Regions from separate parts of the Streptomyces sp. NPDC048600 genome, predicted to be linked through region 2. Evidence: riboswitches for the same ligand, from Rfam matches in the RefSeq annotation. Region 2 holds a riboswitch; each other region holds the start of a gene.
The links. A riboswitch is a leader RNA that binds a small molecule or an ion and turns the genes downstream of it on or off. The one in region 2 is predicted to bind cyclic di-AMP.
Positions count from the first base shown of each region.

Region 1: it holds a riboswitch for cyclic di-AMP, as region 2 does, so the genes downstream of both, ACZ6SQ_RS37450 (M23 family metallopeptidase) here and ACZ6SQ_RS35785 (peptidoglycan DD-metalloendopeptidase family protein) in region 2, are expected to answer to the same signal.
Region 3: it holds a riboswitch for cyclic di-AMP, as region 2 does, so the genes downstream of both, ACZ6SQ_RS16410 (C40 family peptidase) here and ACZ6SQ_RS35785 (peptidoglycan DD-metalloendopeptidase family protein) in region 2, are expected to answer to the same signal.

Region 1 covers NZ_JBVJGZ010000053.1:11,519-21,328, reverse strand. Annotated here, with positions in the region: gene ACZ6SQ_RS37465 (dihydrofolate reductase family protein) at 1-573, shown strand, start outside; tRNA gene ACZ6SQ_RS37460 (tRNA-Met) at 710-783, shown strand; gene ACZ6SQ_RS37455 (PP2C family protein-serine/threonine phosphatase) at 959-2,122, shown strand; cyclic di-AMP (ydaO/yuaA leader) riboswitch at 2,362-2,517, shown strand; gene ACZ6SQ_RS37450 (M23 family metallopeptidase) at 2,529-3,569, shown strand; gene ACZ6SQ_RS37445 (PrsW family intramembrane metalloprotease) at 3,679-5,004, opposite strand; gene trmB (tRNA (guanosine(46)-N7)-methyltransferase TrmB) at 5,055-5,912, opposite strand; gene lhgO (L-2-hydroxyglutarate oxidase) at 6,233-7,441, opposite strand; gene ACZ6SQ_RS37430 (MFS transporter) at 7,625-9,049, opposite strand; gene ACZ6SQ_RS37425 (asparagine synthase-related protein) at 9,730-9,810, shown strand, end outside.
Region 2 covers NZ_JBVJGZ010000044.1:5,147-14,956, forward strand. Annotated here, with positions in the region: gene ACZ6SQ_RS35770 (TetR family transcriptional regulator C-terminal domain-containing protein) at 79-690, shown strand; gene ACZ6SQ_RS35775 (SIMPL domain-containing protein) at 761-1,522, opposite strand; gene ACZ6SQ_RS35780 (SGNH/GDSL hydrolase family protein) at 1,937-2,722, opposite strand; gene ACZ6SQ_RS35785 (peptidoglycan DD-metalloendopeptidase family protein) at 2,927-3,901, opposite strand; cyclic di-AMP (ydaO/yuaA leader) riboswitch at 3,906-4,065, opposite strand; gene ACZ6SQ_RS35790 (tyrosine-protein phosphatase) at 4,672-5,469, shown strand; gene ACZ6SQ_RS35795 (DUF6126 family protein) at 5,533-5,652, opposite strand; gene ACZ6SQ_RS35800 (helix-turn-helix domain-containing protein) at 5,649-6,275, opposite strand; gene ACZ6SQ_RS35805 (aspartate aminotransferase family protein) at 6,406-7,815, opposite strand; gene dxs (1-deoxy-D-xylulose-5-phosphate synthase) at 7,812-9,734, opposite strand; gene ispG (flavodoxin-dependent (E)-4-hydroxy-3-methylbut-2-enyl-diphosphate synthase) at 9,762-9,810, opposite strand, start outside.
Region 3 covers NZ_JBVJGZ010000010.1:140,610-150,419, forward strand. Annotated here, with positions in the region: gene pcrA (DNA helicase PcrA) at 1-722, opposite strand, end outside; cyclic di-AMP (ydaO/yuaA leader) riboswitch at 952-1,121, shown strand; gene ACZ6SQ_RS16410 (C40 family peptidase) at 1,129-2,325, shown strand; gene ACZ6SQ_RS16415 (tellurite resistance/C4-dicarboxylate transporter family protein) at 2,560-3,576, shown strand; gene ACZ6SQ_RS16420 (hypothetical protein) at 3,554-3,907, opposite strand; gene ACZ6SQ_RS16425 (C40 family peptidase) at 4,368-5,441, shown strand; gene ACZ6SQ_RS16430 (M48 family metallopeptidase) at 5,485-6,270, opposite strand; gene ACZ6SQ_RS16435 (type I restriction endonuclease subunit R) at 6,276-9,810, opposite strand, start outside.

The DNA.
Region 1 (9,810 bases), on a different contig from region 2:
CCCCGGCTGTTCGGGCCCGGCGGATACCAGGACGGGCGGCTGCGGCTGGCGGAGAGCCGGCGGATCGAGGACGTGGTCCTGATGCGCTACGAGCCCACGCAGCCGGGCGGCACGGACCTCGCCGTGCCCGCCGACCGGCACTGGCTGGCCCTGGCCTGCGAGCTGGCGGCGCTGTGCCCGCCCTCGGAGACCGCGTTCAGCGTCGGTGCCGTCGTGGTCGCCGCCGACGGCACCGAGCTGGCCCGCGGCCACTCCCGCGAGGGCGGCGACCCCGTCGCGCACGCCGAGGAGGCCGCACTCGCCAAGATCGACCCGGCCGACCCGCGGCTGCCCGGCGCCACCGTCTACTCCAGCCTGGAGCCCTGCGCCCACCGCGCCTCCCGCCCGGCCCCCTGCGCCCGGCTCATCCTCGACGCGGGCGTACGCCGGGTCGTCACCGCCTGGCGCGAGCCCGACACCTTCGTCACCGCCGCCGACGGCAGCGGACTGCTCGCGGCCCACGGCGTCGACGTCGTGGTGCTCCCCGCGTACGAGGAGTCGGCCAAGGCGCCCAATCTGCATCTGCTGGGCTGATCTCCTGAAGGGCCCGTGGCCCCTGCGGAGGCAGGGCCCGGACCGCTCCCCCGAAGGGCGGAAAGGCCGCTCAGCGGGGGTGGGGAGCAACCGTTGTGCGTCCGGTCCCGCGGATGGCGTACACTGGTTTCACCGACGCGGGGTGGAGCAGCTCGGTAGCTCGCTGGGCTCATAACCCAGAGGTCGCAGGTTCAAATCCTGTCCCCGCTACTGAAGACTCAGGGCCGGTGTCCATGCGGACACCGGCCCTGAGTCGTTCTCCCTTCGCTTCCCCCTCCCCTTCTCCCCCGGTCGGACCGCCCCCGCTCGCCGCCCCCGCCCGGGGCCGCGACCCTGGACGGACGCGGCCGAGCGGCGGCCCGCGACCAAGGCTGCGGGAGACAGGGTGGCGCCGGGTGAGGAGAGGGGCGCCGGTGCACGCGGCCGGCGCGTCGGCCCGCCGCCCGCCGAACGACGGCGGGTCTCCTGGACCCGGACGTTCGTCCGCGCCCTGCCCGCCCTGCTGATCGGCGTCGGGGCCGTCTACGACTGGCTCACCCCCTCCGTGCACACGGCCGCCCCCTTCTTCACCGCCGCGCCCCTGGTCGCCGCTCCGCTCTACTCCCGGCGCGGCACGCTGCTCACCGGCCTGGTCGCGCTCGCGGTCGTGGTGGTGGTGCACGCCTTCCTCGGCATCGCGCTGGAGGCCGAGTCGGTCACCGAGGAGATCACCGTGGGGACCGTGGCCTTCCTGGCCGTCGTCATCAACAACCTGGTGCGCCGCAGCAGCGAGCGGCTCGCCTCCGTGCGGGAGATCGCCGAGGCCGCCCAGCGCGCGGTGCTGCCCGAACCCCCCGGACGGATCGGCCGCTTCGAGATCGCCGCCCGCTACGAGGCCGCACAGCAGGGCGCCTTCATCGGCGGCGACCTGTACGCCGTGCAGGACACCCCGCACGGCGTACGGCTCGTGGTCGGGGACGTCCGCGGCAAGGGCATGGGCGCGGTGTCCGCGGTCGCGGTCGTCATCGGGGCGTTCCGGGAGGCGGCCGAGCAGGAGGCCACGCTGGAGGCGGTCGCCCAGCGTCTGGAGCGGGCCCTGGAGCGCGATGTGGGGCGGCGGCTCGGGCCGGAGGCCGAGGAGGGGTTCACGACCGCCGTGCTCGCCGAACTCCCGCACGGCGACGGGATCGTACGCCTGCTCGACCGTGGGCATCCGCCCCCGCTCGTGCTGCACGCCGACGGCACCCTGCACACGCTGGAGCCCCGTGTCGCGGCGCTGCCGCTGGGCCTCGGCGACCTGGAGCCCCTTCCGGTGCGGGCCGAGCAACGGCCCTTCCCCGCCGGGGCCACGCTCCTGCTCCACACCGACGGGCTGTCCGAGGCGCGCGACGCCGAGGGGGTGTTCTACGACCCCGCGGCGCGGCTCGCCGGCCGGGTCTTCCGCGGGCCGGAGCGGCTGCTCCAGACCGTCGTGGAGGAGGTGCGCCGGCACACCGGGGGCGCGCTGGGCGACGACATGGCGCTGCTCGCCGTACGGCGGCCGGGAGCGGTGGCGCGGGGGCGGACCTGAGAGAGGCCGATGTCACCCCAGGTGATCGGACGACTGCCCTCCGCATAACATCTGAGTCACCGTCAGAAACTGGGACGGTACCGAGTCGCGGTCAAGTCGCCCGTTTTTGGCCGTTCATGGGCCGAAAGTTCTGGCCAGAAACTGTAATGATCAAGCGGAACGGCTTGGAATTAGGCACCGGGTTCTATTAACGTCCGATAACGCAGCGCGGTCGTCCCAGCCGTCACAAGAGGCGGCTCCGTGCGCACGCGCCGAATCCCGCAAGGGAACCGGGGAACCACCAACTTGGGGTGAATCGGGCGTAATCCGCCGCGAAATCGGCAGATATACGCGCGTAGGAGACCTTCCTGCTCCGAACCCGTCAGCTAACCCGGTAGGCGAGAAGGAAGGAAAGGAGCACGCCCACGTGGCGTCCAACCCGCCTGTCCCGCAAGCCCCGTTCGTGCCGGGCCAGCGCACCGCCGACACCGAGACCTTCGTCTACGGCGGTCCCCGCACCGACGACGGCCCGTGGGAGGAGTGGAACCCCACCGCGGACTCCGTCCGTCCCGTGCGCGGCAAGCACCGGGTCTCCAAGCAGCGCGGCGGCGGTCTCGCCCGCAGCTCCACCGTCCTCGGCGTCGGCGTCATAGCCGCCGTGGGTGCCGGCGGTATGGCCAGCGCCCAGTCCGGCAAGCCGCCGGTCGCCATCTCCATGCCCGACCTGCCCTCCGTCAGCTCCTTCCTGCCGGGCGAGGAGCCCGTCGAGGAGACGCCGCAGGCAGCGTCCCCGCTCAGCTCGATCGGCACCACCGCGGCCGACACCACCGAGGGCACCGCCGACGCCGGTGAGGCCCTGCGCGCCCGCATCATGGCGCAGGCCGAGCAGCAGCAGGACCAGGCCGAGGCCAGGGCCGTCGAGGCCGCGCAGGCCGCCGCGGAGAAGCAGGCCGCCGAAGCCGCCGCCAAGGCCGAGAAGGAGGCGGAGGCCAAGGCCGCCGCCGAGAAGGCCGCCGCGGAGGAGGAGGCCCGCAAGAAGGCCGAGGCCGAGCGCCTCGCCGAGCTGGCCCGCCAGTACACGCTGCCGACCTCCTCGTACACGCTCACCTCCGTCTTCGGACAGGCCGGCTCCATGTGGTCCTCCGGCTACCACACGGGCCTGGACTTCGCCGCTCCCACCGGTACCCCGCTGAAGGCCGTCCACACCGGCACGGTCACCGAGGCCGGCTGGAGCGGTTCCTACGGCTACCGCACCGTCCTCACCCTCGAGGACGGCACCGAGGTCTGGTATGCCCACCAGTCCTCGATCAACGTCAGTGTCGGCCAGCAGGTCAACACCGGTGACGTGATCGGACGCGTGGGTGCCACCGGCAACGTCACCGGCCCGCACCTGCACCTCGAGGTGCACACCGGCGACGGCGACGTGGACCCGATGGCCTGGCTCCAGAGCAAGGGCCTCAACCCCTGACGACCCGGGAGGTCCCCGGCCGTGCGCCCCGGCGCGCACATCGCCCGAGGACTTCCCGAATCCCCGGCGGTCCTGACGACAACCCCCCGACGTCAGGGCTGCCGGTTCCTCATGTGCGGTACGGGTTGTGGACGGGACGGCCGCCGGGAAGTCCCTGGACGCCGTACCCGTAGTGCCCGAAGGACCCGTAGGGCCCGTAGTACTGCGGTGCGGGAGCAGTCGTCCTCACCGCGTACCGGAGTGCCGGGCGGGCCGCCTCGCGCCGGGCCCAGAGCTCGTGCAGCAGCTCGCGCTCCCGTACGACGAAGTCCGCGCCGGCGCGGCCCCTGCGCCCCCGGTGCCGCAGGAACGCCAGCGAGGTCGCGTACGCCTCGTACTGCGCCACCTGCCGTCCGCCCGGTGAGCCGAGGTGGTGCCGGGCGTACTGACGGGCCGTCCGGCGGGCCCGCATCGAGCCGAGCGCGTACGGCTCCCCGGGCGTCAGCCAGCCCGCCGCCACATACGCGGGCAGTTCCTCGCGCACCGTGCGCAGTTCGCGCTGCCGGGTCCAGACCACCAGCCAGGTCAACAGGCCGAACGCGGGGACCATGAACGCCCCGTACACCGCGAAGAAGCCGTACGGGCCGAAGGTCGCCGAGCCGTTCCACAGCGCGTGCATGCCCATCGCCGTCAGCAGGCCCGCCAGCGGCAGCAGCACGCGGCGCAGACGCTGGCGCTCGCCGGACAGCGCGGCGACGCCGAAGCCGATGCCGGTCAGCACGGTGAAGAGGGGATGCGCGAACGGGGACATGATCACGCGGACGAAGAAGGTCGCGGCCGTCACCGAGGCGATGCCCGAGTCGCCGGCGAGCTGGTCGGTGCCGAAGGCGTTGCCCAGGTAGAGGATGTTCTCGGTGAACGCGAACCCGGTCGCGGTGACACCGGCGACGACGACCCCGTCGACGATCCCGGTGAAGTCGCCTCTGCGGAACAGGAAGACCAGCAGCAGCGCGGCGGCCTTCGCGGACTCCTCGACGACCGGCGCCACCAGCGTGGCACCGAGGGTGTCCGCGCTGGTCGGGTCGGCCGTCGCGGTGGCTATCCATCTCGTGGCGAAGCTGTTGGCGACGATGGCTATCAGCGCCGCCGCGCAGGCCCCCCAGGCGAAGCAGAAGACCAGGTTCCGCCAGGGGCCGGGCGCCACCCGGTCCAGCCAGCGGAACGCGGCTATGAGCAGCGGCACGGGCAGCACCGCGAGGCCCAGGCCCACCAGGAAGCCGTCCGTACCGGTCTGTTCGCGCACCAGGGCCAGGATCACGAGGCCGGAGAGCGCGAGAAGGACCGTCAGCGCCGTGTAGCGCACCCAGACGCGCTGCCACCAGTGCGGGTGCCGGCGCGAGCCGCGGCCGAGCGGGTCCTGTGCGGGGGGCGTCGGGTACGGGGGAAAGATGGCCACGACATCGACCCTAACGAGACAGGGGCGCGCCCCGCAGTTGCGTAAGGGGCTCAGGCGCCGGGGGTTTCGTGGGGGGTGGGGGCTCCGTAAGCGGTGGACTGATCGATTTCTGCGGTCTCTGTGGCCCCGACAGGCTTCACGCGGCGGAACAGCAGATCGTTCACGACGTGGCCCTTGTCCAGCCCCTGGCCCTCGAACCGGGTCAGCGGGCGGTGGGCGGGGCGCGGTGCGAAGCCGCCGTCGTCCTGGGTGTTCTCGAAGTCGGAGTGGGCCGTCAGGACTTCCAGCATCTGCTCGGCGTAGGGCTCCCAGTCCGTGGCGCAGTGCACCAGGGCGCCCGGTCTGAGGCGGGTGGCCGCGAGGGTGAGGAACTCCGGCTGGATGAGGCGGCGCTTGTGGTGCCGCTTCTTCGGCCAGGGGTCGGGGAAGTACACGCGCAGCCCGTCGAGGGAGTCGGGGAGGAGCATCTCGCGGAGCAGGATGATCGCGTCGCCGTTGCCGACACGGATGTTGGACAGGCTGGTGCGGTCGGCGAGGTTGAGGAGATTGCCCTGGCCCGGCGTGTGGACGTCCACGGCCAGGATGTTGGTGTCCGGGTCGGCGGCGGCCATCTGCGCCGTGGCCTCGCCCATGCCGAAGCCGATCTCCAGGACGACCGGGCGGTCGTTGCCGAACAGCTCACCGAGGTCGGGGATCTTGTGGCCGTCGATGTCCAGGCCCCACTTGGACCACAGGCGCTGGAGCGCGTCGGCCTGACCTGCCGTGACACGGCTGCGGCGCGGCTGGAAGCTTCGGATCCGCCGCTCGAAGTGCGACCCGGCGGGGTCGGCCTTCGGGCCGTCGGGGAAACGGGGCTCTCCCTTGGCGCGGGGAAGCGGGGCTGCGGGGGTGTGGGGCGACTCAGACACAGTGGGGTCGAGTCTACGGCGGCGGGATGCGCGGGGCGGCCGCGCGGCGGGCCGAGGGCGGTGCGCGGCCCGGCGGGGACACGCCCCAGGGCCCGGAGCTCCCGCGAGCACGTCCTTCGGCCGCCCGGGGGCACCGGGTCCCGGAGCCCCCGTGGGCACGTCCCTCGGCCGCCCGGCCACGGAGGAAGACACCTCAGCCGCCCTCCCGCCCCCGGACGGAAGCGAAGGGTTCCCCGCGACCCACCCAATGCCCTAGCCACTGGCCCCTCGCCACCGACCCCACACCCCACCACCCGCCTCACGGTCGGTCCCGCCCCGTCTCAGACCCGGGCCAGTGCCGTCAGCGCCAGGCGGGCCACCTCCCGGCCGATCGGCAGGGAGGCGGTCGCGGCGGGGGAGGGGGCGTTGAGGACGTGGACGGCCCGGTCCCCTTCCTTGATCAGGAAGTCGTCGACGAGGGTGCCGTCGCGCAGCACGGCCTGGGCCCGGACCCCGGCCGGGGCGGGCACCAGGTCCCGCGATGTCACGGCGGGCAGCAGCCGGCGCACCGCCTCGGTGAAGGCGGACCGGGACAGCGAGCGGTGCAGCTCGCCCGCGCCGTAGAGCCAGTGGCGGCGGGCCATCCGCCAGGCCCCGGGCCAGGCGAGGGTGGTGGCCAGCTCGCGGGGGCGCACGGTGGACCAGCCGTAGCCCTCGCGGGCGAGCGCCGGCACCGCGTTGGGACCGATGTGGACACCGCCGTCGAAACCGCGCGTGAGGTGGACGCCGAGGAAGGGGAAGGCGGGGTCGGGCACCGGGTAGACGAGGCCGCGCACCAGGTCGGGCCGGGCCAGCTCGTAGTACTCGCCCCGGAACGGGATGATCCGCATCTCGGGCTCGTCACCGGTCATCCGGGCGATCTCGTCGCAGCGCAGCCCGGCGCAGTTCACCAGGACGCGGCCCCGGACGATGTCGCCCCGGGAGGTCCGCACGGCCACCCCGAGGTCGGGGCGGCGGTCCACCCGGGCGACCTGCGCACCGTAGCGGATCTCGGCGCCGGACGCCTCGGCCAGCTGCCGGGCGACCCCGACGAAGTCGCACACGCCCGTGCTGCCGACGTGTATGGCCGCGAGGCCGCGCACCTCCGGCTCGTACTCGGCGATCTGGGCGGAACCCAGCTCCCGCACCGGAATGCCGTTCTCCCGGCCGCGCTGCACGAGTCCGTGCAGCCGGGGCAGCTCCGAGCGCTCGGTGGCGACGATCAGCTTGCCGGTGACGGCGTGGTCGATTCCGTACTCGGCGCAGAACTTGACCATCTCGGCGGCACCCCGCACGGCGTACCGCGCCTTGAGCGAGCCGGGACGGTAGTAGATGCCGCTGTGGATCACTCCGCTGTTGCGGCCGGTCTGGTGCCGGGCGGGACCCGGCTCCTTCTCCAGCACCGTCACACGGGTGCCGGGCGCGGCACGCGTGATCGCGTACGCGGTCGACAGCCCGACGATCCCACCGCCGATCACGAGCACATCGCAGTCGTACCCGATTGAACGCACCTGGCTCCACCTCCCGGCTTCGATAGTGCACTGCGCCACTGACAATCGTTTGAAACCCAGTGCCTTCGTGGTGTCCGTCCGGGAACGCGGGGGGTGCGGCGGCCCGGGGCGTCACCGCGGGCACGCGTACGGCCGGGGGCGGCCCTGCCACCCGGTACGGACGGGCGTCGGGGCTCCCCGCCGCTACGCCGGGGTCATCAGCAGGGGCCGGGCCCTCTCGCGCAGCTCCACCACGCGCGGCTCGTCCCCGTAGGGCTCGAGGCGGTGCAGGAGATCCTTGACGTACTCCGTGGTCCGGGCCGACGAGATGCGCCCGGCGACCTCCACCGCCCGCACGCCCTGCTCGCACGCCGCGTCGAGGTTGCCCGACTCCAGCTCGGCCACGGCGGAGACGACCAGCCGCAGGCCGTGGGAGCGCACGAACTCCTCGGTCGGCTTGGACAGGGCGTACTCCGTGAAGCGGCGGACCTGGCGGGGTGCCTTGAGGTCGCGGTAGCACTCGGCGGCGTCCGCGGCGAAGCGGTCGTAGGAGTAGAAGCCGAGCCAGCCGGGGTCGTTGTCGCCGTCGCGCGAGCGCTCCAGCCAGCCCTCGGCGGCCTTCAGGGCGGCGCCGGCGGCCTGGGCGTCACCGGCGCGCGCGTGGGCGCGTGCCTCGACGAGCCGGAAGAAGCTCATCGTGCGCGCGGTGGCCAGGCCGCGGTTGCGCTCCAGGGCGGCCTGGGCGAGGTCGACGCCCTCGTCGCCGAAGCCTCGGTAGGTGGCCTGGAGCGACATGGAGGCCAGGACGTAGCCCCCGAGGGGGACGTCCGCGGCGGCCCGGGCCAGGCGCAGGGCCTGGATGTAGTAGCGCTGGGCCGCTTCCTGCTGTCCCGTGTCGAAGGCCATCCAGCCCGCGAGACGGGTGAGTTCGGCACTCGCGCCGAACAGGGCCCGGCCGACGTCGTCGGAGTAGGAGCCCAGCAGCAGAGGGGCCGCCTCCACTCGGAGACACTCGGGGACCATCGACGAACGCCAGTCCCCGCCGCCGTACTTGGAGTCCCAGCGCCGGGCGTCCTCGGCGGCCTCCCGCAGCTTGCGCACATCGCTGTGGCCGACTTTGAGCGGTGCGCCCGAGCCTTCCGTGTGGCTGGCCTCGCGCGCGACCGAACTGTCGGCCGGGGTTATCAGCCAACGGGACGCAGGCGTCGCGTACGCGGTCACGGCGAACGATCCGGCCAGCGACTGCCAGATGCCGCCGGAGCCGGCGCGACGGCCGGCCAGGTCGAGGCGGTAGAGCTCGGTGGCCGACCTGACGGCCTGGCCGACGTCTCTGGGGAAGGCGAGGCCGACCTCGGGCGCGGGGTCGGCGTCCGCCAGGCCGATCTCGTGCAACGGCACGGGACGGCCCAGCTTCTGGCCGATGGCGGCCGCGATCAGGTGCGGAGCGGCGCCCTGCGGCACCATGCCCTTCGACACCCAGCGCGCCACCGACGTCTTGTCGTAGCGAAGCGTCAACCCGCGTTGTGCGCCGAGGTCGTTGACGCGCCGCGCGAGGCCTGCGTTGCTGATTCCCGCGAGGGCGAGAACGGCGCCGAGTTTCTCGTTCGGCCCGCGTTGCTCCCTGGACATGCGCCACCCCTCGACACAGACGGCTGCCGCGCTGGCATAACCACGCGGCATTCGTAAACCCAGCGTAGTTCGCCGCATCCCAAGCGTTAAGGGGCATTGTTCCGGTTGGCGGGATTGTTGCCCGTACTCAAGTACGGGCCGGGCACGGTGCGTTGCGGCGTGCCCCCGACGTGTGGCCGTGCGCCTGTGCGTGCGCTCTACTCCGGCCATTCGGGGAGCGGTTCCATGGCTGATGCGTGGGTCGGCCCGCTGTACTGGATCCAGTGGGCTGGGGGACACCGCCGCCTCCATCCCCGCGGGCGGCGGACCGGTCCGGGGGGCGGGTTACGCCTCCCGGGCTGCGCGCGCCCGGGCCGGGCGCAGAGCCTGTACGGAGCGTGTGCGGCGGGAGCCCAATACACCATCCACAGACCAGAATTGGCCGAAAATCGCCCCCAGGCCTGATGTGTGATCAGCCCCCCGACCATGGGAGTTGAGGGCGCGCACGGGGTTTCGGGGGCTCACTCGGGGGCGCATTCACGTCGCACGCGCCCTGCCCCACCGGGCGGTCGACCCGGTGACCACCGCCGCACTCCACGTGGCGCATGCGGCTCCGCCAACCCTCTGTGACGCGTTCTTCGTGGCAGCATGGTGAACCGTTCGTACGGTGCACTGATTGTCCACAGCTCGTGGAGGCGTCGATGCGGTGGTTGGTGGGATGGAGCAGCGCCGCCGCGGGGGCCGTCGCCCCCGGCTCCGCGGGCGCCACCGGGTACGAAGGC
Region 2 (9,810 bases):
ACGCGGTGTCACGGAGCGCCCTCACCCGGCCGCCCCGGCCCGGCGGGCGGGTGGGGGCCGCTGTGTAGGGTGATCCGCGTGGCGAGAGTGCGGTTGAGCGTGGCGGAGCGGCGCGAGGAGTTGCTGCGGGCCGCCATCGGGCAGATCGAGGCACGGGGTGTGGCCGCCGTGCGGATCGCCGACGTCGCCTCCGCGCTGGGCGTGAGCAACGCGCTGGTGCTGTATCACTTCTCGACCAAGGAGAAGCTGGTCGCCGCGGCCTTCGCCCACGCCGCCGAGGGCGACCTGGTCCGGCTGCGCAAGCTGCTCGGCCGTCGTACCACCGCGGTGCGCCGGCTGCGCGCCGCCGTTCGCTGGTACGCCCCGACCGGGCAGGCCAAGGGCTGGCGGCTGTGGATCGAGGGCTGGGCGGCCGCCCTGCGCGAGCCGGTGCTGCGGGACGTCACCCGTGATCTCGACCGGCAGTGGAAGGCCGCGCTCACCGAGGTGATCGCCGAAGGCGTCGCGGCGGGCGAGTTCCGCTGCCCCGACCCCGCCGCCAGCGCGCTGCGGCTGACCGCCCTCCTGGACGGTCTCGCGGTCCAGCTGACGTCCTACCCGGGCGCGATGTCCCGGACCCGGGCGACGGACTGGGCGGAGGAGGCACTCGCACGGGAACTCGGCCTGGAGCGCGAGGCGTTGACGGCGTAGGACGTCGCCGGGCACGACGGCCGGAACCCCTCGGCCCGGCCCGACGCCCGCGCGGGGCCCCGCTCGGGGGTCACTCCAGTTCGTAGACCGCCGTGACCGTGGAGGTCGCGCGGATCTCGCCCGGGGCGATCGGTACGCCCACGGTGGTGCCGTCGGGCGCGTCGGCCGTCGGCGGGAAGGGACGCGGGGTGCTGGTGGTGTCCTCGGTCAGGGAGATCAGCCGCCCCAGGCTCCGGCCCCCGAGGTGGGCGTACTGCTCGGCCTTGGTGTGCGCGTCCTCGTACGCCGCCTGCCGGGCGCGCGCCCGCAGCGGGCCGGGGTCGGCCACGTCGAAGGCGACGGAGTGGATACGGCCCGCAGTGCCGGTGGCGTCCGTGACAGCCTGGAGGATGGCGCCCGTGCGGTCCACGTCGCGCACCTTCAGGGTGAAGGACTGCGCGGCCTGGTAGCCCTTCAGCTGCGAGGTTCCCTCCTGGTACTCGTAGACCGGGGTGAGGGACACGCTCTCGGTGCGGATGTCGCCCTCGGAGATGCCTTGTCCCCTGGCGGCCCGAAGCAGCGCCGTGGCCGCCTCGCTCTGCGCGTCCAGGGCCGTCCGGGGTGTCTCGGCGACGGACTCGACACCGGCCCCGACGACCGCGAGGTCGGGTTCGGTGGTGGCGCTGCCCTCACCGGTGACGGTGACGGTCGAGGCGTGCGGGGCGGTGGCCGCGGGGGCCGGCGTCGGCCCCGGGAGCGCGGTGGCCGCGGTGGCGGCGGCGGTCGGCAGGCCGAGGGCGAGCAGGATGACCGCGAGGGCGGCGGTCGTGCGGGGTGGTGCTGTGGGGGGCATACGGGCCGGTCCTTTCGGGTGCGCTGGGATATCGCGGTCATCCCAGCACCACGCCCACCCCGACGCCGCGCACCACTCCAGCGCGGTCACCTCTCTGGCCGCCTCAGCCCTCGAGAGACGCGGGGATCTGCACAAACCCCTCAACCACCCCGCACCCCGACACCAACCAAACCACCCACCCACCTCAAAGGGGCGCGAGGAACTGCGCAAAACCCCCAACCACCCCCCGCCCCGACGCCAACCGAGCCACCCACCCACCTCAGGGGCGCGGGGAACTGCGCAAAGCCACAGCCAACCCGCACCCCCACGCCGACCGAGCCCCCACGTCCCCACACCCCCGGGCCCGCGGAACACCCCACCCGGCAGGCGCCACCCGGCAGGCGCCACCCGGCAGGCGCCACCCCGCGTCGGCCGTCAGGCCACCTTCCCGATCCGATGCCGAATATCGTCCGCACTCAACGCACCCTTGGCGGTGACATGATCCCCGGACGACTCTCCCCGCAGACGGCGCCCGATCCAGGGCACGAGGTACTCACGGGCCCACTGCACGTCGTCCCGGCGAACCTCGAGGGTGCCGCGCGGCGGCAACGCCGGCCAGGGCTGCTCGGGGTCGGCGGGGACCTCGACCCCGAGGGCCTGCCCGGCGCGCAGGGCCACGCGGGTGTGACCCTCGGGCGAGAGATGCAGCCGGTCGTCGTCCCAGGCCCGGCGGTCCTGGACGGACCTGAGGGACCACAGGTCGAGCACCGGGCACCCGTACCGGTCCGCGACGGCCCGCACATGCCCGTTGTACGTGGCGATCTTGCCGCGCAGATGCTTGAGCAGCGGCACGCCACGGGTGTCGAACCCGGTCGTCACCAGCACCGTGCCGACCGCGCCGGTCAGCGCGGCGATCGCCCGCTCGAACCGCTCGGCGACGTCGTCGGGGTCGGTGCCGGGCCGGAGGATGTCGTTGCCGCCCGCGCAGAAGGAGACCAGGTCGGGGGCGAGCTCAGCCGCCCGCGGCAACTGGTCCTCCACGATCTGGTCGAGCAGCTTCCCGCGCACGGCCAGGTTGGTGTAGTCGAAATCGCCCTCGGGCCGCCGGTCGGCGAGAAGCACCGCGAACCGGTCCGCCCACCCCACGAACGCCCCGTCGGGGCCGGGGTCGCCGACGCCCTCGGTGAAGCTGTCCCCCACCGCCACGTACGACCCGATCACTGATCTGCTGTCGTTCTTCGAATCGTCTGCCACGTCGGCCCATGATTCCCCCTCGAATGTGACCTACGCGACCGTAGGCAGGGGTTGACGGGCGGTGACATAAGCCACTGGTCAAGTCTTGGCATCCGCGGAATAACTCCGGGCACGGCGAAGGCCGGACCCGGGGATCGGGGTCCGGCCTTCGGCGGGGGTGGAGCGGGGGCGTCAGCCGATGGACACACCGTGCGAGCGCAGGTACGCGATCGGGTCCACGTCCGAGCCGTAGTTCGGGGTGGTGCGGATCTCGAAGTGCAGGTGCGGGCCGGTGGAGTTGCCGGTGGTGCCGGAGAGGCCGACCTGCTGCCCGCCGGTCACGGACTGACCGGCGGAGACGGAGAGGGAGGACAGGTGGGCGTACTGGGCGTAGTGGCCGTCGGCGAGCTGGATGACGACCTGGTTGCCGTACGCGCCGGCCCAGCCCGCGGAGACGACGGTGCCCGCGCCCACGGCCTTCAGCGAGGTGCCGGTCGGGACGACGAAGTCGGCGCCCGTGTGGTAGCCGCTGGCCCACATGCCGCCCGCCACGCGGTAGGCCGTGCCGACGCCCGCGCCGGAGACCGGGGCGCTGAAGCCGTTGGCCGTGGTGGTGGCCGTCTGGGAGGCGGTGGACGCGCCGGAGGAGGACTGCTGCGCGGAGGACTTCGAGGCAGCGGAGGACTTCGAGGCCGCGGAGGGCTTGGACGTCCCGGCGGACCCGGAGGAGGACTGGCGCGGCGCGGCCGGAGCCTCGGACCGGGCCTCGGCCGCCTTCTTGCCGAGCGTGAGCTTCAGGCCCGGGTGGATCAGCGACGGGTCGCCGCCGACGGCCTCACGGTTGTCCTGGTAGAGCTTCTGCCAGCCACCGCTGACCTTCTGCTGCGCGGCGATCTTCGACAGATAGTCGCCGGACTTCACGGAGTAGGTGCGCGGGACCGAGTTCACGGCGGCGGCCTTGGTGGCGGCCTTCGTGGCCACGGCGGACTTCTGGACCGTGACGGCCGACTGGGCGGCCTGGTGGGAAACGGTCTGTCCGGTGGCGGCGTTGGCGCCACCGGCCCCGAGCAGCGGGAGGGCGAGAGCCGCTCCGCCGGTTCCGGCGACGGCGAGAGTACGGGTCAGGCGCAGGGCCTTGGGACGACGGTGCTTACCCTTCGCGGGCATGGCGAATTCCTCTCCGGCGCCTGCGAGGTGAGCTGTCGGGTGCGGACTGGAGATGTCCGGCCGCGCCGAGGCGCGGCTTTACCCCAAGCCTGAATCCGGAGACCGGAACAGGCTGATGTACCTGTGGGTCCCCCGCTCCTGCCGTGCACGGGTGGGTCGGTGCGGGCTCCGGTCGGCGGCAGGATTAGGCGTCCGTCCGGATCGGTGGCGAACGTAAGCGAGCAAGGCGCAAACGGACAAGCAAGAGGTTCCGCCCGAAGCATGAGTTCTTGATCCCTTCGGGAATTTCCCGGTCACACTCCGTGCAATATGACCTTGTCGGGTTGCTCAAATGCCCTTGAAAACCCCTTTGATTACGTGAGCATGACGAACGACTCACCGTCACCGATATGACGCTCCTCACGTGACATGTCTCCAGGTTCCTTTATTCCAGAGCGAGTTGGAATGAAGGCGCTAATTCGGACAGAAAGCCCAGAAGTGGCGGAGCAGGAGAACTGCCGCATCGAGACTGCCCTGATATCGCCATCAATGGGACACCTTGGCGGATTAGTCCGTTTCGATCCATTCGCACCCCGAGTCCCGCTCGCCCGGCTCCGGATGACCCTCCCCCACCCGGAGGGGGCGGCCGGGCGACCGCGCGCGCCGGAGCAACACACCACCCCGCCGAGACCCCCGGGCGCCAACTCGTTGCCTCAGGAAGCCATGTCGTATCGTCGACAGCACGCCCGTCGACGAGCCGCGCCGAAGGGTCCGACCGGGAGGGAGCCCCCGTGACGCAGCAGGTCCCGTCCACCGAGCCCGAGCTGGCCGGCGTGCGTAATTTCCGTGACGTGGGCGGACTGCCGACCGTCGACGGACGCCGGGTGCGCCACGGCGCGCTCTACCGCAGCGGCCACCTCGCGCACGCGACCGCGGAGGACGCCGTCTTCCTCTCCTCCCTCGGCCTGCACACGATCTTCGACTTCCGCAACGCCGCCGACCAGCAGCTGGAGGGCCCGGACGTCGACCTGCCGGGTGTGCGCAACGTCAACCTGCCGCTGAGCGACCCGGCCGACGGCGCCGAGTTCTGGAAGATGGTCCGCGACGGCGACCTGGACCAGCTGCGCTCGATCCTCGCGGACGGCAAGGCGGCGGGCCGGATGATCGCCTCCTACCGCATGATCATTCGTGAGCGCACCGCCGAGCACTCGCGCGTGCTGCACGCCCTCGCCGAGGACAGCGTCCCCGCGCTGATGCACTGCGCGGCGGGCAAGGACCGCGCGGGCCTGTCCGTGGCCGTGACCCTGCTGGCCGTCGGGGTCGAGCGCGACGCCATCCTCACCGACTACCTGGAGTCCAACGCCAAGCACCGCCGCTACAAGGTGCGCCGCAACGGCGACGCCGTCTCCGCGTACTCGCCCGAGATCATGGACCTGCTGAGCCCTCTGTTCGACGCGCGCGCCGAGTACCTCACGGCGGCGATGGAGACCATCGAGGAGACCTGGGGCGGGGTCGACGCCTATCTGGAGCGGGGCCTCGGCATCACGCCCGAGACCCGCGAGCGGCTGCGGGACCGGCTCGTCGACTGACGCGGTGCCGGGCTCGGCGCCTGACGCTGAGCCCGGCCCGGGGACGGACGCCGCGGCCCGCTCCTACTTCGCGCCCACCGCGAACAGCAGATACAGGAACCCGGCGAAGACATGGCCGGCCGCGATGTAGATGAACAGCCGCACCCAGAGGGTGCGGGGAAACTTCTGCTCGATGTCGCTCATGGCGTGTCTCCTGTCATGGGTCCCAGGCACAGCGCGGCCGTGGGGCTCTGAAGCAGCGTGTGGACGAAGAGGAGGTCGACACCGCCCGCGTCCTCGGCGGCGATGCGGTGCGGGGTCAGCGAGTCGAAGTGCGCGCTGTCACCGGGGCCGAGCAGATGCGTGGTGTCGCCGAGGCGCAGCCGCAGCCGCCCCTGGAGGACGTGCAGCCACTCCTCGCCGGGGTGGACGCGCACGATGTCGCCCTGGGAGCCGTGCGGCACATGCACCCGCAGCGCCTGCATGCCGCGTCCGGGTGCCCCGGCCTGCCAGTAGGTCCAGCCGCCCGCCCGGGTCGGTTCCATGTCCGTGGCGCGCACGACGGCGTCCCGGTCGGCGACCGTCTCACCGAGCAGCTCGGAGACGGTCGTACCGTAGACCCGGGCGAGGGCGAGCAGCATCGGCAGCGAGGGCTGGCGCTGCCCGGTCTCCAGGCGGGACAGGTGCGCGGGCGAGAGCCCGGCGGATCGCGCCGCGGCCTCCAGAGTGAGGGAGGCACGGCGGCGCAGGGCGCGCAGCTGGGGCGCGACGGCGGGCAGCTCGGCCGCCGCCTCCTCAGGGACGGGCCCGGTCTCGGGAGAGCTCATGCCCTCCATTCAGCCGCATTATTGCCTCTGCGGCAAATCTCTTGCCTCAGAGGCAAAGGGACTCTCCCAGGACGGCTCGTCCGGCGAAAGCCTCCGGAGCCTCCGGCACAGTGGGCCCCTGCGCCGCGGCTCAGCGGTTGGCCACCGCCTGCTTCACCAGGGTCTTCCCGAAGTCCCACATCAGTCCGCCACCGGTGTGCGCGTCGTCCATCACCTCGGTGAACGCCCCGACGAACCGGTCCACCTCCCGTTCCCCGACGATCAGCGGCGGGATCAGCTTGATCACTTCCAGGTGGTCGCCGGAGACCTGGGTGAGGATGCGGTGCCGCTGGAGCAGCGGGACGACCACCATCTGCGCGAACAGGCCCTTGCGGGCGGCCTGGAGCATGGTCCAGCGGCTGCGCAGTTTCAGGGACCTGGGCCGCCCGAACTCGATGCCGATCATCAGCCCCCGGCCGCGTACGTCGGCGAGCAGCTCGTACTTGTCGACGAGGGCCGCGAGCCGTGACCTCAGCAGGTCACCGGTGACCCGCGCGCCCGCGACGATCTGCTCGTTCTCCATGACGGACAGCACGGCGAGGCCCGCCGCCATGGCCTGGGCGTTGGAGCCGAAGCTCGCCGAGTGGACGAGGACCCGGTCCATGGACGAGTAGACCTTCTTGAAGATCCAGTCCTTGCCGAGCGTCGCGCCGACGGGCACGTACCCGCCGGACAGTGCCTTGGCCACGCACACCAGGTCCGGCTCCACCCCGTCCTCGTGCTGGTAGGCGTAGAAGTCGCCGGTCCGGCCGAGGCCGGTCTGCACCTCGTCGGCGATGAGCAGCGCCTTGTGCCGGTGCAGCAGTTCCTGCGCGGCGCGCAGATAGCCGGGCGGGGCCTCGTGCACGCCCTTGCCCTGGATCGGCTCGACGATGAGAGCCGCGACGTCCCCCTTCTTCAACTCCCTTGCCAGCGCGTCCAGATCGCCGAGCGGTACGGCGGTGTCGGGCAGCAGCGGGGCGAAGCCGTCCCGGAAGCCGTCCTCGCCGTTGACGGAGAGGGAGCCGGTGGTCAGACCGTGGAAGGCGTGGTCGCAGTAGAGGACGCGCGGTCTGCCGGTGGCGCGGCGGGCGAACTTCAGCGCGGTCTCCACGGCCTCGGTGCCGCTGTTGCCGAAGAACACCCGGTCCAGGTGCGGGCTGTGGGTGAGCAGCTGCTCGGCGAGCAGGCCGGGCAGCGGCTGGCAGTCGAAGCGGGTGAGGTCGGCGAGGTCCGCGTCGAGGACGTCGTGCAGCGCCTTGCGGACGACGGGGTGGTGGCGTCCGAGGCCCATCACCCCGAACCCGGCGAGCATGTCGAGGTAGTCGTCGCCGTCGGCGTCCCAGAAGTAGGCGCCCTCGGCCCGCTCGTAGACCTTGTCGAAGCCGATGGTGTGCAGCATGCGCGGGAGCTGGTGGTTGAGGTACCTGGTGTGCAGCTCGTAGCGTTCGGCGCCGCGCTCGGCGAGGAGCCCGGCGAGATCGAACTGCCCGGTTCCCGCGGCGGGTTCGGCGTCGGTCATTGCGCCTCCCCGACTGCGCGGCCGAGGCCCGCGGGGCCGTCCTCGCCGGCCTTGTGCACGGCGAGACTCCCGCTGATCGCCCCGGCGATCTCGACCGGGGTCAGCCCGATGTCGGCCAGTACCTCGGCGCGCTTGGCGTGGGCGAGGAACTGCTCGGGGATGCCGAACCGCCGTACCGGCACGTCCACGCCCGCGTCGCCGAGGGCCAGGGCGACGGCCGAACCGACCCCGGCGGCGCGGCTGTTGTCCTCCACCACCGCCACCATCCGGTGCTTGGCGGCGAGGCCGGGCAGGGCGGGGTCGACGGGTTTGACCCAGCGGGGGTCCACGACCGTGCAGCCGATGCCGCGGGCCTGGAGCAGTTCGGCCGCCTGGAGGCACACGGGCGCCATCACACCGACGGCCACCAGCAGCACCTCGGGGTGTTCGTCGCGCAGCAGCACGTCCATGCCGCCGACCCGGTCCACCGCCGGGACGTCCTCCCCCACGCTCTCCTTGGGGAAGCGGACCAGCGTCGGCGCGTCGTCCACGGCGACGGCCTCGCGCAGCTGGGCCCGCAGCTGGGCGGCGTCGCGCGGCGCGGCGATCCGCAGCCGCGGCACCACCTGGAGCACCGACATGTCCCACATGCCGTTGTGCGAGGCCCCGTCGACGCCCGTCACCCCGGCCCGGTCCAGCACGAAGGTCACTCCGCAGCGGTGCAGGGCGACGTCCATCAGCAGCTGGTCGAAGGCGCGGTTGAGGAAGGTGGCGTAGACGGCGACGACCGGGTGCAGTCCCCCGGTGGCGAGGCCGGCCGCGGAGACGGTGGCGTGCTGCTCGGCGATTCCGACGTCCCAGACCCGGTCCGGGAAGCGCTCGGCGAACCGGCCGAGTCCGACCGGGTGCAGCATGGCCGCGGTGATGGCGACGACGTCCTCGCGCTCCTCGCCGATCCTGACGATCTCCTCGCCGAACACGGAGGTCCAGGACGGGCCGCCCGAGGGGGCGAGCGGCTCGCAGGTGAGCGGGTCCATCACACCGACGGTGTGGAAGTGGTCCTCCTCGTGGGCGAGGGCGGGTTCGTAGCCGCGGCCCTTGACCGTGAGGCAGTGCACGAGGACCGGCCCGTGGAAGCGCTTGGCGCGGCGCAGCGCGGACTCGACCGCGCCGATGTCGTGCCCGTCGATGGGGCCGACGTACTTCAGGCCCAGGTCCTCGAACATGCCCTGCGGGGCGAAGGCGTCCTTGAAGCCCTTCTTGGCGCCGTGCAGGGCCTCGTAGAGGGGGTGGCCGATGACCGGGGTGCGCAGCAGGACGTCCTTGCCCCAGGCGAGGAACTTCTCGTAGCCGTCGGTGGTGCGCAGGGTGGCCAGATGGTTGGCGAGGCCGCCGATGGTGGGCGCGTAGGAGCGTTCGTTGTCGTTGACGACGATGATCAGCGGCCGGTCCTTGGCGGCCGCGATGTTGTTCAGTGCCTCCCAGGCCATGCCTCCGGTCAGGGCGCCGTCGCCGGCGACCGCGACGACATGTCCCTTCTCCCCCTGCACCTGGTGGGCCTTGGCGAGGCCGTCGGCCCAGCCGAGCGCGGTGGAGGCGTGGCTGTTCTCGATGACGTCGTGCTCGGACTCCTCGCGGGAGGGGTAGCCGGACAGGCCGCCCTTGCCGCGCAGCTTGGAGAAGTCCTGGCGCCCGGTCAGCAGTTTGTGCACATAGCTCTGGTGTCCGGTGTCCCACAGGATGCGGTCGGCCGGTGACTCGAAGACCCGGTGCAGCGCGATGGTCAGTTCCACCACGCCCAGGTTGGGGCCGAGGTGGCCGCCGGTCCTGGCGACCGCGTGCACCAGGAACTCCCTGATCTCTCCGGACAGTTCGCGAAGCTGCGCCTCGGACAGCGCCTTCAGATCGCGTGGTTGCCGGATGTTCTCAAGAATCGTCACGCTCGGGCCCCCTTCGGTCCGTGCTGTTCAACTCACGGTGACGGCCGGCTCCCCCGGGGCTGCGCCGTCCTGTTCC
Region 3 (9,810 bases), on a different contig from region 2:
TACATCGCGTAGGCCTGGGCGAGGGTCTTCTCGAAGCCGTCGGACGCCTGGGCGGCGAAGTCCTCCTCGTCGATCAGCTCGTTCTTCAGGTTGCTGATCTTGGCGCTGAAGGACTTCGGCGGGAAGCGCTTGGGGTCGAGGTCCAGGTCGCGGCAGACCAGGGCCATCAGGCGCTTGGAGTCGGCGGCGTCGTAGATCGAGAAGGACGACGTGAAGCCGAGCTTCTTGGACTCGCGGCGCAGGATGCGCACGCACGCGCTGTGGAAGGTCATCACCCACATCGCGTTCGCCCGCGGGCCGACGAGCTGCTCGACGCGCTCCTTCATCTCGCCCGCGGCCTTGTTGGTGAAGGTGATCGCGAGGATCTGGCCCGGGTGCACATGGCGCTCGCCCAGCAGATGCGCGATGCGGTGGGTGAGCACACGGGTCTTGCCGGAGCCGGCGCCGGCCACGATCAGCAGCGGGGAGCCGGAGTGGACGACCGCGGCACGCTGGTTGTCGTTGAGACCGTCCAGCAGGGCCGCCGCGTCGATCACCGGCCGCGGGGCGCCGTCGCGGTAGTAGTCGTCCCGGTCCGGGGGCACGTCGAACTTCCCGCCGAACAGATCCTCCGGAACGCGCTCCGGAGCATGCTCGTCCTCGGGCGGCGGCGGGTGCTCCTCCTCGTGCCCGCGAGGGGCCTGGAGGTCCGCCAGGAAGCTGTCGTCAAAGAGGCTGCTCATCGCTCTCCGAGTCTAGGGGCCCCCACCGACAACCGGCCGCCGTCCGGAGAACTCCCCGCCACCACCCTAAGTAGCGCCGGTGACACAGCCTGCGGCACAGCAAGCGCGTGCGCGACAAGGTCACAAAAATGTATCGGGCATATCGCCCATCAACCTTCACACGCACCACACGAGTTGGCTACGGTTCCGGGCAGGCCGTACGACCCCCACCGGCGAACGACGCCGGGCCGTACCGCCTCCGCCGAGTCCGGTGCGCCCGAACGCCCGCCGGAGCCGGGGACCCACAGATCCCGGGGTGAATCGGCTCACTTCCTCGCGGGAGCGAGCCGTAGGGCAACCCTTCCGAACCACCCGCCCGAACCCGACAGCTAACTCGGTAGGCGGCCGATGGAAGGAGTCGCCTCTCTTGGCGTCGCACCGCAAGCCGCGTCCCGCCGGGACGCGTGTCGCAGGCATACGGACCCCCGCCCTGGCCACGGCGGCCCTCACCTCCGTGGCCCTGCTGTCCCAGACGGCCAACGCCACCCCCTCGGACGACGACCGGCCGAGCCTGGAGGAGGTCGAGAAGAAGGTCGACGATCTCTACCGCCAGGCGGAGTCGGCGACCGAGAAGTACAACTCCGCCAAGGAGCGGACCACCAAGCAGCGCAAGCAGGTCGACACCCTCCTGGACGACGTCGCCAAGCGCACCCAGAAGCTCAACGACGCGCGCGAGGAACTCGGTTCCTTCGCCGCGGCCCAGTACCGCACCGGCTCCGCCGCGCCGGACACGGCGACCTTCCTCCTCGCCGACGACCCGCAGGACTACTTCGACCAGAACCAGCTGATGGACCGGCTGACCGGCCGTCAGAAGGACGCGGTCGACGACTACGTCACCCAGCAGTCCGAGACCATGGAGAAGCGCCGCGAGGCCACCGAGAGCCTCGCGACGCTGACCGACTCCCAGACCGAGCTGAGGACGGCCAAGGCGACCGTCCAGAAGAAGCTCTCCGACGCGCGCGAGCTGCTGTCGCAGCTGACCGCCGAGGAGAAGGCCAGGCTCGCTCAGATCGAGGAGCAGAAGCGCGAGGAGGCCGCCCGCAAGGCCGCCGAGCTCGCCGCGCAGCAGGCCGAGGCGCAGCGCGAGCGGGAGGCGGCCGCCGCCGAGGCCGCTGCCCGGGAGGCGGCGCAGCCCGACCCGGCTCCGTCGCCCTCCACCGGCACCACCGAGACGCCGTCCACGCCCGCGCCGGACACCTCGACCTCCACCAAGGGCGACAAGGCGGTCGCCTTCGCCCGCACCCAGATCGGCAAGCCGTACGTGTGGGGCGCCACGGGGCCCGACTCCTACGACTGCTCCGGCCTCACCGGGGCCGCGTGGAAGGCCGCCGGCGTCACCCTCCCGCGCACCACGTGGGACCAGGTCAACGCGGGCACCACGGTCTCCCTCACCGACGCCCGGCCCGGTGACCTCGTCTTCTTCTACGACGACATCAGCCACGTCGGCCTCTACATCGGCAACGGCATGATGATCCACGCCCCCAAGCCGGGCGCCTACGTCCGCGAGGAGTCGATCTACTACGACGGCGAGGGCTCGATCCACAGCGTCGTGCGGCCGGGCTGACGCGAGAACGCGGCACGCGCGCGTGAGGGTCCTACGCGGCTCGTACGCGCGCGTGGGTGCGTGAGGGGCCGTACGCGCCCCCGGGCCCGGGGTCCTCGCGCTGCTCGGCCCGCCACGCGCGCAGGTGCGCCCGGGGGCGGCGCTGTGGGCTGTTCGGCGGGCGACGGCGTGGTTTCGGCCGTGCCCGCGCGTGGCCCGCGTGCGCGGCACGGGCTGGTTCCTAGCATCGGGCGCATGCCCGCTACCACCACTTCCCCGAGCGCCTGGTGGGCGCAGCGTCCGCCCGCGGCCGGGGCCGCCGTGATGGCGACCGGCATCCTGTCGGTCGGTCTGCATCTGTCCGGCCACGAGGTGCTGTCGCGGATCCTGCTCGTGCTCGCCTGCCTCGCGTGGCTGGGCCTGGCGGCGGACTTCGTCCTACGGCTGCTGCGGGAGCGGGGGCGGTGGCTCGAGGAGGCGGGGTCACCGGCCGCCCTGACGGCGGTGGCCGCGACGACCGTGCTGGGCACGCGTTTCTCGGTGCTGGGCTGGCAGTCCCTGGCCTACGCGCTGCTGGCGCTCGCCACGGTGCTGTGGCCGGTGCTGATGGTCGATGTGGTCGGGCGCTGGAAGCAGCGGATGCCCGGGGCGGTGTTCCTGGGCTGTGTGGCCACGCAGGGGCTCGCGGTGCTCGGGGCGACCCTGGCCGGGGCGGAGGAGGTGGCCTGGCTCGCGCGCGCGGCCATGGTGCTGTTCTGGCTCGGCCTCGTCGTCTACGGCTTCGCGCTGGCCCGTTTCGATCTGCGTCAGGTGGCCAGGGGCGCCGGTGACCAGTGGATCGCGGGCGGCGCGCTCGCGATCTCCGCCCTGGCCGGATCGAAGCTGATCGCCGCCGACAGCCCGCAGCTCTACCTGTGGAACCAGGACGACTACGACGTCCTGCGCTCGGTCACCCTCACCCTGCTCCTGCTCGACGTCGCCTGCTACGTCGTCCTGCTCGCCGCCGAGGCCGGATGGCCGCGGCCGGGCTACGACGTCCGGCGCTGGTCCACCGTCTTCCCCATGGGCATGACGGCGGCGGCGATGCTGTCCGTGTCCACCGCCCTGGACGTCCCGTGGCTGAAGGGCCCGGGTCAGGTGCTGCTGTGGATCGCCGTGGCCGCCTGGCTGGCGGTGGCCGCCCTGGCCGTCGCGGCGGCCCGCGCGGAGCTGCGGGGCGAGCGGGCCCCGCGGCACTCGGCGGAGGGCGTCAGGTCCAGAGCACGGCGATGAAGACGTTCACCGTGGTCAGCAGGCCGACCAGCCCGAACAGGCGCTTGTCCACCGTCTCCTCGTCCCGCTTCACATAGACGAGGCCCAGGATCACGATCAGCAGGGCCAGCTTCACACCGACCTTGATGTTGTTCACCGACTGGTCGTCGGCCTGATTGAGGCCGACCAGGATCACACCGGTGACCAGCATCGTCAGGGCGCCGTGCAGCATCGCCGGGACGAAGCGCGCGGTGCCCTGGCCCATCGCTTTCATCTGGGTGAGGAAGCCGCCCAGGAGCGAGGCGATGCCGATGATGTGCAGGCCCACGAAGAGATGGATGAGTACGTCCATGGGGCCGGAGCCTAATCAGGGCCCGGCGGCCCCCTCACACCGCCCCTACCCGCCCTGCATATATGCGCCCCATAGCACCCGGCCCGCCCCTCGACCCCCGGAACAGCCGGTTCGGTCATCGCACTCCGTGAAGTCGACCGCCCCGGTCCCAGACCCTGGTCATATGCGGTCACCTATCGACCTGCTCCCGGCATTTCCGCACATCGCGTTACCAAGTCGTCACTATCGGGTCTAGCGTCCAGCTCCAGGTGACCGGCTCCCCACCGCCGCCCGGGCCAGGGGCGGCAGCCGGACACCACCGCCGAGAAGGTCCGGCGGCACCGGCTCCCCCTGTGCGGGCGCCGCCGGACCCGCGGGACGTCACCCGGCGACCCGCACGCCGCTCCCCCTGGCGGCCGAACCGTCCCCGCACCCCCCGCGGGGACACCCGGCGGGCCCAGGAAAGGACGTACAGGTCCACGTGGCAGCGCACCGCAAGTCCAGACAGAGTTTCGTCGGCGGCAGCACCGTCCGTAAGGCAGCCACCCTCGCCCTCGCGGGAGCCGCCGGCGCGACCGCCTTCGAGGGCGTCGGGCAGGCCGCCCCGGAACTGACCCCGGCACAGGTCAAGGCCCGGGTGGGCAAGCTGTATCAGGAGGCCGAGGTGGCCACCGAGAAGTACAACGGCGCCAAGGAGAAGGCCGACGCCGCCGAACAGCACCTGAAAGAACTGCGCGACGAGGCCGCCCGCAAGGAGGACCGCCTCAACTCGGCCCGTGACTCGCTGGGTTCGATCGCCGCGGCCCAGTACCGCGAGGGCGGCCTCGACCCCGCCCTGCGCCTCGCCCTGTCCGACGACCCCGACACCTTCCTCAACCACGCGGCCTTCGCCGAACGCGCCGGCGACCGCCAGTCCGCCGCCGTGCACCGCGTCCGCGACCAGCTCCGCGAGATCGAGCAGCTGCGTGGCGCCGCCAAGATCCAGCTGACCTCCCTGAAGTCGCGCCAGGAGGAGCTGAAACGGCACCGCGCGACCGTCACCGGCAAACTGACCACGGCCCGCCGGCTGCTCGCCCGGCTCACCACCGAGGAACGGCACCGCCTCGCCGCCACCAGCGCGGACCAGGACCGCGCCTCGCGCGACACCGCGACCGCCCGCGACCCCCTGCGGGCAGCCGGCCCGGCCGCCGCGCCCGCCGCCCCCACCTCACGCGCCGCGGCCGCCGTCTCCTACGCCTACAGCAAGCTCGGCAGCCCCTACGTCTGGGGCGCCACCGGTCCCGACGCCTTCGACTGCTCCGGCCTCGTCCAGGCCGCCTACCGCTCCGCGGGCGTCGAACTGCCCCGCACCACCTACGCCCAGATCGGCGCCGGCCGCCGCGTCTCCCGCTCCGAACTCCAGCCCGGCGACCTGGTGTTCTTCTACTCCGCCATCAGCCACGTCGGCATCTACGTCGGCAACGGGCAGATGGTCCACGCCCCCAACCCGTCCGCCCCGGTCCGGGTCGCCCCGATCGACGAGATGCCCTTCGCGGGGGCGACGCGGGTGGCGTGAGCGGGACCTCGACAGACAGGTCCGCAGAGGGCTCGAGGTAGGGTCAGCGCCTCTCCCGGACCTCTCCCAGCCACAGCCGTCGCCCGAGATCGTCAAGCTCTTCCTTGCGTTCCTCGCACTCAGGGATGGCTTGCCGGAGAAGGGCCCAGTAGTCCGAGCTGTGCCCGGAGATCCTGATGTGGGCGAGTTCATGGGCGATGACGTAGTCGACCACATGTGAGGGCAACTGGAACAGCGCCCAGTGCAGCGCCATGGTCCCGCGAGCGCCGTCGCCAGGACGATACGTTCCCCATCGGTTGCCGACATCACGAACGACGACGTCGGGTTCGCTGACCTCCATGCGGGCGGCCCACGGCTGAAGCCTGCCCTGCGCCCAGCGCTGTCCGGTCCTGCGATACCACCCGATGAGGGCACGACGGGCCGCGACCGGGTCCCGCACAAGCTCTTCAGCCATCACTATCCGCCCGGCGACGAACCGGACGTCACCTTGCGCTTCACCGTCGATCTGAAGGCGGTACGCGCGGCCGAGATAGCTGAACGTCTCACCGTCCTGGAAGCCCCGTACGGGGTGGGCAGGCGGGTGCTCCTCCCGCAGACGCAGCTTGTCTGCCAGCCACGCCTGACCGTCCCGCAGAAACGACTCTGCCCGTTCGGCATCGCAACCAGGCGGCACTCTCAGCACGAGGGATCCGTCGCGTTCGACCGTGAGCCCGAGGCGTCGGCGGCGTTCGCTGACGACCACGCGGAACTCCCGGCCCGCCACGGCGATCACCTGACCGTCCTCCAGGACGGTCAGGCAGGGGCCGGGCGGGTCGGCAGTCGTCGGCACGCCGCCTATTGTCCCCGAGCCGCCGCCCGGAACGCCGCCGCGTGCCGCTGGGCGTGCCCGGTCAGGACCTGTGACAGGTGCTCCAGGGGCTCCTTGGCCCGCTCCCTCGGCCTGACGCCCGCCCGTCGCAGTCCCCGCCAGATCTCGCTCTGCAGCGAGTCCAGGCTGGCCTCGCTGTCCGACCAGGCGGCACTCGACACATGCCGCTCTATGATCGCGGCGAGTTCGACCGTCACACTCCTGAGTACGGCGGGATCGGGCAGCTCGAAGGCCGCATCCTCGTCCATCCGGTCGGACAGCTTCATGTACAGCTGCTGCTCGGCCGGCGACAGGTCGGCGACCTCGGGATCGACTTCCTCCGCCTTCCGGGCCTTGTCGATCAGGGGACCGAGGCGCACCTTGATCTCGTCCCAGCGGCCCGCGAACTCCTCCAGGATCGCCTCCAACTCCTCGGAGAGCGTCCGCAGCACGGGCCGGTCCTCCGACTGCCGCTTCTCCTCCAGGTGGTAGCGCAGCGCCTGTACCTGCTCCGCCGCCGACTCCCGCACGTCCGGGATGCGCGCCAGCACCTCGTCGAAGTCGGGGGCCAGGATGGAGACAGGAGCGATGACCTCCTCGATCTCAGGCATTTCCAGGTGCTCCGCCACCATGGCCCGCACCTTGCGTCCGTACGCCCGCACGGAGAAGGTTCCGCCCTCGGCATCGCGGTAGTGCCGCCGAACCCGCTTCTGCAACAAGGTCCAGTTGCGGGCCTCGGGCACCAGCTTCAGCGCCGCCTCGTGCGGCAGGACTCGCTCCAGCGCGGAGGTGAAGCGGCTCATACGGGTGTCGAATTCGGATCGCGCGTCCTCGTCTCCGAGCGTGAGCATGCCCTGGGCGATGCCCCCAGGCGTGTCGAGGCCGGTGATCCCCAGATCCGTGAGGAAGGCGCGCAGCGCGTCCGCGGCCTTCTGCATCTCCGGGACCTCGACCTCATCGAGGCTCTGGACGGTCTGGAGCGTGGGCCCGTCACCCTTGTACGCGGGCAGGGCGACCGCCAGGTCGCTCAGCACGCCGTAGTAGTCCACGACACGGCCCTCGTACTTGGCACGGCGCGGACGGTTCACCCGGGCGATGGCCTGGAGCAGTTCGGCGTCCTGGATCGGACGGTCGAGGTACAGGGCCTGCTCGATGGGCGCGTCGAAACCGGTGAGCAGCATCGACTTCACGATCAGGAACGCGACCGGTCTGGGGTCCTCGACGTCGGGAGCGGCCATCCCGCTCCAGGGGTTCCGGCCGATACCGCCCGCCGGTACGGGATCGTCCTCGGGGATGTGCCGAGTCACCCAGGGGTTGTCGGGCGGAAGCTGCGGGAACGGCTCAAGGAACCGCTCGACGTGTTCCTGCTGGGCCACAGGGTCGGTCCACTCACGCCACTGCCCGCGCTTCTTCTCGTTCCCCGCGGAGATGACGGGCACGAAGTCGATCCGGCGCAGGACCTCCTGATACTGCCACGCCCGCAGCAGCACCAGATCGTCCCAGGTGTAGTCGGCGAGGTTCTTGTGCCGCAGGGACTCGGGGTCGAAGCTCCGCACCCTGGCGAGGAGCTCCACCCGGGCGTCGTTGAGCATGTGCCGGTACAGCACCGCCGCGTTGCGGCTCACCGCCGCGACCTGGGCCTTGAAGCCTCCGGTCAGCGGACCGGTGACGTAGTGCTCCAGCATGTCCTTGGCCTTGGCGCGGATCACGGGAAGCGACTCGGCGACGGTACGGCTCGTCGGCTTGAGCTGCCTGCGCGTCTTCGCCTGCTGACCGCTCTGGAGATGGGCGATCAGGTTCTCGAACTTCCCGTTCAGCTGATCCTTGTCGCGGACGCCGGCCGAACCCGTACGGCCCTCGTAGCGGACGGGCACGACGACCTTGTCCCGCTCCGCCTCGTCCATGAGGTACGAGTCGAGGAACGTCCCGTCCGGCTCCAGTCCGAAGATGCGTCCGGTGTCCGTCAGACGCCCCTTCATGATCGGCGTACCCGTGAAGCCCACACGGGCCGCCTTGGGCACGGAGTCGCGCAGGCAGGCGTGCAGCACGGAGGTGTGGGACCGGTGCGCCTCGTCGACGAGCACGAGAATGTTCGGCTTGTCGCTGCATTCGGAGAAACGCCGCCGCACCACGTCGACGGCCGCGTCGGTGGGCGTGGGATCGGACGCCTCTTCGGCCGAGGCGCCGTCGGCCTGGCGCTCCTGCACAGCTTCGAACTCGGCCACCGGGTCACGGTCGTCGCTCGACTCGCCCTCTCCGGTGCCGACGACGCCGGGAATCCGCCCCAGGTACTTCTGGATCATCGTGAAGATGACGGCGCGACCTCCGTGCTTTCCCGCGCGCTCCAGCATGCCCTCGACATCCGAGCGGGAGCGGGCGACCCGCACCTCGCTTCCGCTGATCCGGACCGCGGCGGCCAACTGCTGCTCCAGTTGCGTACGGTCGGTGACGACGAGCAGGGTGAAGCGATTGAGCGCCGGATCACGGCTGGTCTGGAGCCTGCGCGCGAGGAAGGCCATCGTGAGGCTCTTGCCGGAGCCCTGGGTGTGCCAGATGACCCCGCCGCGCTCGTCCCGCGTCGCGGCGGGGTCGTCCACGGTGCGACCGGTGCGCAGCTTGCGCACGATCTTCTCGACAGCGCGGTACTGCTGATGGCGGCAGACGGCCTTGACGGTGACGGGCGGCTCCCCCGCCTTCGTCTTCACGGGCATCTCGAACACGTAGTGCCGCACGATGTTCAGCAAGTTGCGGGGCTTGAGCACGATGCCGACGAGGCGCTGGAGGTCCGTGGGCGCCCCGCCCGGTTCGAGCAGCCGAGTCCCGTCGCCCCGCCGCACCTCCTGCAAGGCGCGGCCGAAGTCCTTGTCGCCCGTGTAGTCCGGCGTCACGCTGCGCCACGCGGCGAAATGGTTCTCGTCAGACGTGATGGTGCCGAGTGCCGCGTGCTCACCGGCGGCGGCGATGAGCAACTGCACGGGAGTGAAGAACTCGGGCACCTGGGAGCGCGGGTCGCGGCGGTCCCGTCCGGTGTCGTCGTCGAGCGGCACCCCCGCGTATCCCCGAAGGTCGCGGATGGCCTCGCCGATGGCGTCCTTGACATCCGGTCCCTTGCACTCGATGACGGCGAGGGGAACGCCGTTCACGAACAGTACGAGGTCGAGGATGATCTCCGCCCCGTCGAAGGTCCGTACGCGCAGCTGGTCGGCGACGAGGAAATCGTTCCTCTTGAGGATCTCAGCGTCGTCCAGCCCCTCCAGGTCCCAGTCGATGAACTGGGCGTGCACGGTCGAGCCGTTGTAGTGCTCCTCGTCGCCGGTGACCGGTGTTCCCTTGATCAGTCGGCTGGTCACCTCGCCGTTGACCGCGACGAGCGAGGTGGTGGCGACGTTTCGGGCGGTGCGGCGCAGGTCGTCGATGACGGCGTCGGCGTCCGTGTCCGTCATCCAGGAGCCACCACCGCCGGGCAGCCGGTTCACGCGCCGCACTGCGGAGCGCAGGCGCTTCAGCAGCAGCAGATCGCCG